One region of the Streptomyces sp. NPDC014894 genome, then DNA from elsewhere that is predicted to be linked to it. Evidence: riboswitches for the same ligand, from Rfam matches in the RefSeq annotation. Region 1 holds a riboswitch; the other holds the start of a gene.
What was found. Region 1 has a riboswitch for guanidine ahead of ACF089_RS07835 (DMT family transporter). Riboswitches for the same ligand answer to the same signal wherever they lie in the genome.
Positions count from the first base shown of each region.

Region 2: it holds a riboswitch for guanidine, as region 1 does, so the genes downstream of both, ACF089_RS08545 (DMT family transporter) here and ACF089_RS07835 (DMT family transporter) in region 1, are expected to answer to the same signal.

Region 1 is NZ_JBIBWD010000002.1:883,410-886,795, forward strand. It holds gene ACF089_RS07820 (MBL fold metallo-hydrolase) at 1-245, opposite strand, end outside; gene ACF089_RS07825 (CGNR zinc finger domain-containing protein) at 337-933, shown strand; gene ACF089_RS07830 (DMT family transporter) at 1,207-1,575, opposite strand; gene ACF089_RS07835 (DMT family transporter) at 1,575-1,889, opposite strand; guanidine-III (ykkC-III) riboswitch at 1,909-1,973, opposite strand; gene ACF089_RS07840 (hypothetical protein) at 2,149-2,553, shown strand; gene ACF089_RS07845 (hypothetical protein) at 2,550-2,855, shown strand; gene ACF089_RS07850 (endonuclease/exonuclease/phosphatase family protein) at 3,033-3,386, opposite strand, start outside.
Region 2 is NZ_JBIBWD010000003.1:127,791-131,176, forward strand. It holds gene bcp (thioredoxin-dependent thiol peroxidase) at 4-471, opposite strand; gene ACF089_RS08535 (DUF3618 domain-containing protein) at 628-948, shown strand; gene ACF089_RS08540 (GroES family chaperonin) at 1,130-1,486, shown strand; guanidine-III (ykkC-III) riboswitch at 1,628-1,703, shown strand; gene ACF089_RS08545 (DMT family transporter) at 1,736-2,056, shown strand; gene ACF089_RS08550 (transglycosylase domain-containing protein) at 2,131-3,386, opposite strand, start outside.

The DNA of each region.
Region 1 (3,386 bases):
GTGTCGAGATTGTCGGCGTGCTCGTCGTGGGAGAGCAGGACCACGTCGACACGGCCGAGGTCGGCGGGGCTGCCGGAGGAGGGCGCGGTCTTGGTCAGGAGGGGGCCGCCGGGCGTCCGGTGGTCGCCGGGGGCGTCGAAGGTCGGGTCGGTCAGAAACCGCAGGCCGCCGTAGTCGAAGAGAGCGGTCGGGCCGCCGAACACGCGGATGGGGAACTGCTCGCCCGAAGGGCTGGTGGCAGACATGAACAACAAAACCTCACGGATAGAGGGTCGCTTATTCGTGAGTCACCGTAAGCGTTTCTCACGTATACAAGCAAGCCGTACCATGAGAAATATGAAGGAGACCGTGACCGCCGAATCGCTGCACCCGGCGCCGGGCGCCGAGCAGTACCTCGCCCTCGACCTGGCCAACAGCGCCGTCGCCCTCCCCGGCGGTCACCGCAGCGACCTGCTCGGCACGCCCGGCGGAGCCGAACGGTGGCTGGCCGACCGCGGCCTCGCCCCGGCGGACACCGGGCTGCTGGACATGTGCGCCACCCGGCTGCGCTCCCTCCGCGACCACGTGCGCGCCCTGCTCGCCGCCCATGTCGCGGGGCTGCCGGCCCCGGCCGACGCGCTGACCGCAGTGAACGCCGCGCTCACCCGGGCCCCCGCCGCCTCCCTGCTCCACTGGGACCCCGCCCGCGGCCTGTACCGCGAGGCGTCCCACCCCGTCACCCAGATCGTCGAGCACGCCCTCGCCGTCCTCGCCGCCGGCGCCGCCGACCTGCTGACCGGCCCGGACGCCGAACGTCTCACCGCCTGCGGCTCCAGCCCCTGCGACCGCTACCTCCTCCGGCACGGCCGCCGCCACTGGTGCTCCACCCGCTGCGGCGACCGCGCCCGAGCGGCCCGCGCCTACGCCCGCCGGACGCGCCCCGCGGCGGACTGACCTGCGCCCCGCCCGGGCGGCCCGGCGATCCCGGCGGCGGCGCTCCGTCCCCGGCCCCGCCGCCGGCCAGGACCGAGGCGTCCGTCCGTTTCGACGGCGCCGGGGCCTCCCGGCTCCGGAACGCGGAAGAGCCCGCCGGGCCGACCTGGAAAGGTCGGCCCGGCGGGCTCTGCGCGGTGCGGTATCGCGGTGTCCTCGTGTCCGGCTGACACCGGAGCGGAGACCTCGGCCTCGCATCCCGCCGAGGTCTCGCGCCGGGGTCTCCGGCCGAGGTCACCGCGGGCTCTGCGCCTCCGGCAGCTGCTGCTCGGCCTTCGGCCCCGGCTTGGTCTTGACGAACTTCAGGCCGATGACGCACAGGATGATCCCGCCGAGGAACACGCCCTTGAGCACGGAAGCGGGCTCCTCGCCCGTGAGCATGGCGTAGATGACCGTCAGGGCCGCCCCGATGCCGATCCAGACCGAGTAGGCCACGCTGATCGGGATCCGGATCATCGCGTAGCCCAGACCCGCCATGCTGAGCGCCAGCCCGACGAAGAAGACGACGGTGGGACCGGTCTTGCTCAGCCCGTCGGAGAGACCGAGGGCCGTGGCCCAGACGGCCTCGAACACGGCACTGATGAGAAGAATCGCCCAAGGCATCAGCTGACCGCCTTCAGTCCGACGACACAACCGACGAGACCCACCAGCAGGATCACGCGCCCGGTGGAGACGCGCTCCTGGCCGGTCGCCATGGCCCAGACGGCGGTGAGCACCGCGCCGATGCCGACCCAGACCGCGTACGCGGTTCCCGTGGGCAGGCTCTTCATGGCGAATGCCAGACCGGTCATGCTCGCCGCGAGGGCGACGCCGAAGACGACGGTCGGGATGGGGCGCTTGAAGTTCTTGGAAGCTGACAGTGCGGTGGCCCATACGGCCTCCAGCACTCCTGATACGACGAGAATGAACCACGCCATGGCGGAACTGACCTCCTGATATGGCCAGTCTTGTCGCTGAGCGGGTACTGATCCGTCGTCCGCAGGCCCTGTACGGGCCTCGGTTCTTGTATAGCACAGCGGAGTGATGATCTCGCGCTCCGTTCGCGGAGAGTGGCCCAGGTCACGGCGGTCCCCGCGGACGCCCCGCCGATCCGGGAGTCGGCCCGCACCCGCGCCTGCGGGGGGAGCGCCCCGGCGTCCGGCCCGCGTTGTCAGACCCGGGTCCTACGCTTTCGTCATGAGCGTCTCTCTCTACTACACGGCACACCGCGCGACACCCCTGACCGAGGCGGAGTCGGCCTCCGTCAGGCGCGTCGTCGCCGCGCGCACGGCGACCTTCCCGTACGACGACGAGGAAGGCCTGTACGTGTACGACCAGGCCGAGGACGAACCGCGGGAGGTCATCGCCGGGTCCACGAAGATGCCCTTCGACCCCGCCCGTCTGCTGCCGGTGACGGCCCATCTGCTGGACTCCGTGTCGGCGTTGCGCCGGGCCGTTCCCGACGCCGAGTGGCGTGTGCACCTGGACGACCTCGACGTCCCCTGGGACGAGGCGGAGGGGTACAGCCTGCCCGGAATACGCGACGCGGACCTGATCGCGGACCTCGCGGCGGTCCACGACGGGGACGGGACGGCGGTGTGAAGGAAGCCGGTGGGGGAGAGACGTCGGCGTCCCGCGGGCCGGACCCCACGCCCGAGCAGCGTCGCCTCATCGAGTTCGGCGGTGCGCTGTACCGTCGCGTCGCTCCGGACGCCGACCTCGGTCACGTGCTGCTGCCCGAGGACGGGGCGGTGGCCGTCGTGCACCGAGCACGCGGCGGCGGAACGGTCCTCGTGGCAGCCGACCGGTCGGTGCTCTTCTTCGGCTCGGCGCTCGACATCGGCGCCGCCCTGACCCACTTCCGGGCCGGTCGGCGCACGCCGTTGGAGCGGTTCCGGAACTAGGCGAGGCGGAGTCGAGGCCGTACCGTCGCGCGGCCCCGCTGCGGGGGCGCCCGGCGGCCGACCGTACCGGCTGCGGCCCGAACCGGACGACGGGCCGCAGCCGTAACGCGTACGGCCGATCGCGGGACGCCCCCGCCCCGCGCCGTGTTCCCGGCGCGGGACGGGGACGCCGATCCGTCAGAAGAGCAGTTCTCCGGCGGGGTATCCGTTGCCGATTTTGGTGCGGGGGGTGTAGGAGCCTTGGCCGTCGCCTCGGTAGAGCCAGAGGTCGCCCGCGTTGTCGCGGCCGATGAGGTCGGTTTTCTGGTCGCCGGTGAAGTCGCCGGGAGCGAGCAGGGCGGTGTAGATCTGCCAGCCGTTGCCGATTTTGGTGCGGGGGGTGTAGGAGCCTTGGCCGTCGCCTCGGTAGAGCCAGAGGTCGCCCGCGTTGTCGCGGCCGACGAGATCGGTTTTCTGGTCGCCGCTGAAGTCACCGGGCGCGAGCAGCGCGTCCATGGCGTCCCAGCCGTCGCCCGCCCGGACCCGGGTGGA
Region 2 (3,386 bases), on a different contig from region 1:
GGGTCAGATGCCCAGATCCTTGATGATCTTGGCGACATGGCCGGTGGCCTTGACGTTGTAGAGGGCCCGCTCCACGGTCCCGTCCTCGTTGACGACGACGGTGGAGCGGATCACTCCGGTGACCGTCTTCCCGTAGAGCTTCTTCTCGCCGAAGGCGCCGTACGCCGTCAGCGTCTCCTTCGAGGGATCGCCGACCAGGGTGACCTCGAGGCTCTCCTGCTCACGGAACTTGGCCAGCTTCTCCGGCTTGTCGGGGGAGACGCCGATGACGTCGTAGCTGGCGTCCGCGAGCAGCTGGAGGTTGTCGGTGAAGTCGCAGGCCTGCTTGGTGCAGCCGGGGGTGAGGGCGGCCGGGTAGAAGTAGACGATGACCTTCCGGCCCCGGTAGGAGGCGAGCGACACCTCCTTGCCGTCCGCGTCGGGCAGGGTGAATGCGGGGGCGGTGTCGCCGGGCTGGAGTCGCTCGCTCATGGTTCTCCTCGTGGGGCCGGGCCGGATCGCGCCGGCGGGACAAGCCGTGCGGGTGTACGCCGCCGAGCGTAATAGGGGTGCCGTGGGGTGCGTGCGCGCCCGAGCTGACAGACTGTCGATGAGGAAGTACCGGATCACGACCACGGAGGCAGCGCGGTGTCGGACGCGAGGACCCCTGCGCAGATCGAGGCGGACATCGTCCGCCGGCGCGAGCAGCTTGCCGAGACGCTCGATGAGATCGGGGTGCGGGTGCATCCCAAGACCGTCATCGGCGACGCGAGGGCGAAGGTCGCCGAGACGGTGGACCACACCACGGGCCGTGCCTTCGCCGCGGTGAACCGCACGGTGACGGGTGTGCGGTCGAGGTTCGTCTCCGAGGACGGCACGCCCCGTCTGGAGCGGGTGGTTCCGGTGGCCCTGGTGGTCGTCGGGCTGGTGGGGCTGCTCGCCGTCTCCTCCCGCCGCGGCAGGTCCTGAGCGACCGCCGGGTCCGGCCCGGCCGGGCCCCGGGCCGGTCCTGAACGGGCCGTGCGCACCGGGCCCGCGCGCCGCGCGCCGTACGGACACCGGCCGTCCGTGCCCGCCGCGCGCCGTACGGACACCGGGCCGTCCCACCCCGAGCACCGATGGAACGCCCGGGGGCGGGTAAGTTCGACGCGTGAGCGCCAACAGTCATGAGCAGAGCACCCAGCACGACAAGCTCCCCATCCGGATGCTGCACGACCGTGTGCTGGTGCGGACCGACATCCCGGAGGGCGAGCGGCGTTCCAGCGGGGGCATCGTCATCCCGGCGACCGCCGCTGTGGGCCGCCGGCTGGCCTGGGCCGAGGTCGTCGCCGTGGGTCAGAACGTGCGGACCGTGGAGCCGGGCGACCGGGTGCTGTACGACCCCGAGGACCGTGCCGAGGTCGAGGTGCGCGGGGTGGCGTACGTCCTGATGCGCGAGCGCGATCTGCACGCGGTGGCCGCCGACCGCTTCCAGGGCTCCGAGGACTCCACGGGCCTCTATCTCTGAGGCTCCGGGCTCCGCCCCGCCGGAGCCCGGAAGACCGGAGCCCGGAAGACCGGAGCCCGGAGCCCGGAGGCCCGGAGGCCCGGAACCCGGCCGTCCCCGGGCCCTGCCCGGACCACCCCCTGGTGATCGCCCTCACCACCCCCGCCCCCCGTTTTTGCTACGGTGGGGACACCCCGACGAGACGCGCCGTACCGGGCTTCCGTAAAGACGACGCACCCTGTCGAAGCAGTGCGTCTCGGAGGTGCCGTCATGGCCTGGGTTCTGTTGATCGTCGCCGGTGTGCTGGAAATCGGCTGGTCGATCGGTATGAAGTTCACCGACGGGTTCACCAAGCTGTGGCCCAGTGTGTTCACCGGCGCCGGGATCGTCGCGAGCATGGTCCTGCTGGCGCAGGCCGCCAAGACGCTGCCGATCGGCACCGCGTACGGCGTCTGGGTCGGCATCGGAGCCGCCGGTGCGGCGATCGTCGGCATGGTGGCGCTGAACGAGCCGGTGACGGCGGCGCGGATCTTCTTCGTCTCGCTGCTGCTGGTCGCGGTGGTCGGCCTCAAGGCCACCTCCGGTCACTGACCGGCCCGGCTCCCGCCGCCCCCCCCTGTGCTCCCGCGGTGTTCCGCTGACGGCCCGCACCGGCCGTCAGCGGTTCATCGTGGGGTGGTGACCTGCGGCGACACCTCGGTGCTCAGCGGCGCGGCCGGCCCGTCCAGGACGCCGCCGCCGATTCCGCCGCCCACGGTCCCTGCCCCGCCGACGCCCCCGTCCGGCGGGCCGCCGTCGGGGAAGCCCTCGCCCGGATCCGCGCCGTCGCCGCCTCCGGAGGGCGGACCCGGATCCGTGCCGTCGCCGCCCGTCGCCGCCCCGCCGTCCGCGGGCGGCGGGCTGCCCGCCGGGTCCGGTCCGGGCGGCGGGGACGGGGGCGGCGGGCTCGGCGCGGTGCTCGGCAGCCCCGGGGCGGTCCGCGAGGCCGGGCCGCCGGGGCTCTCGGACCGGGCGGACGACGGCTCCTCCCGTGCGCCGGGCGCCGCCGCCCACAGTTCGAACTCCTCGATCTCCTCGCCCTCCAGGGCCGCGCCGGTGTACTGGCCCCAGATCCGGGCGGGCGCCCCGCCGCCGTTGATCCGCGGCAGCCCCAGCGCCCCGTACAGCGGCTTCTGAGCCCCGCTCGACGGGTCCTGCCCCATCACCGCGACCACGGTCGCCAGCTCCGGGGTGTATCCGGCGAACCAGGCCGCCCGGTCCTCCTCCGCGGTGCCCGTCTTGCCCGCCGAGGGCCGCCCGGCCGACTGCGCCGCCGTGCCGGTGCCGCCGTCGACGACGCTCTGGAGCACGGCCGTCGTGGTGTCGGCGGCCTCCCGGCTGATGGCCCGGCGGCTCTTGCGGCCGGGCAGCGGCACCTCCTCGCCGTCCTTGGTGACCTTGGCGACGATCGTGTACGTACCGTGCCTGCCGTGGTCGGCGAGGGTCGCGTACGCCTCCGTCATGTCCAGCACGCTCGCCGTGGCGGGGCCGAGCGCGATCGACGGGGAGGCGGTCAGATCGGGGGTGCTCGCCGGGATCCCGAGATCGATCGCGGTCTGCCGGACCCGCGCGGGGCCCACGTCCATGGCCATCTGCGCGTACACCGAGTTCACCGACTTGTCGGTGGCCTGGGTGACGGTGATCGGTCCGTAGGAGTGCCCGTCCTCGTTCTCGGGGGAGTACGGCCGGCCGCTCCAGCCCTGGACGGTGCGCCGGTCGGCGCCGTCGTAGACGGTGTCGGGGGTGATCGGTCGGCCGTCCTGGGTACGGGAGCGGTGCTCGATCGCGGCGGCGAGGACGAAGGGTTTGAAGGCGGAGCCGACCTGGTAGTCGCGGCGGGTGGCGTTGTTGACGTACTGCCGCGTGTAGTCGACGCCGCCGT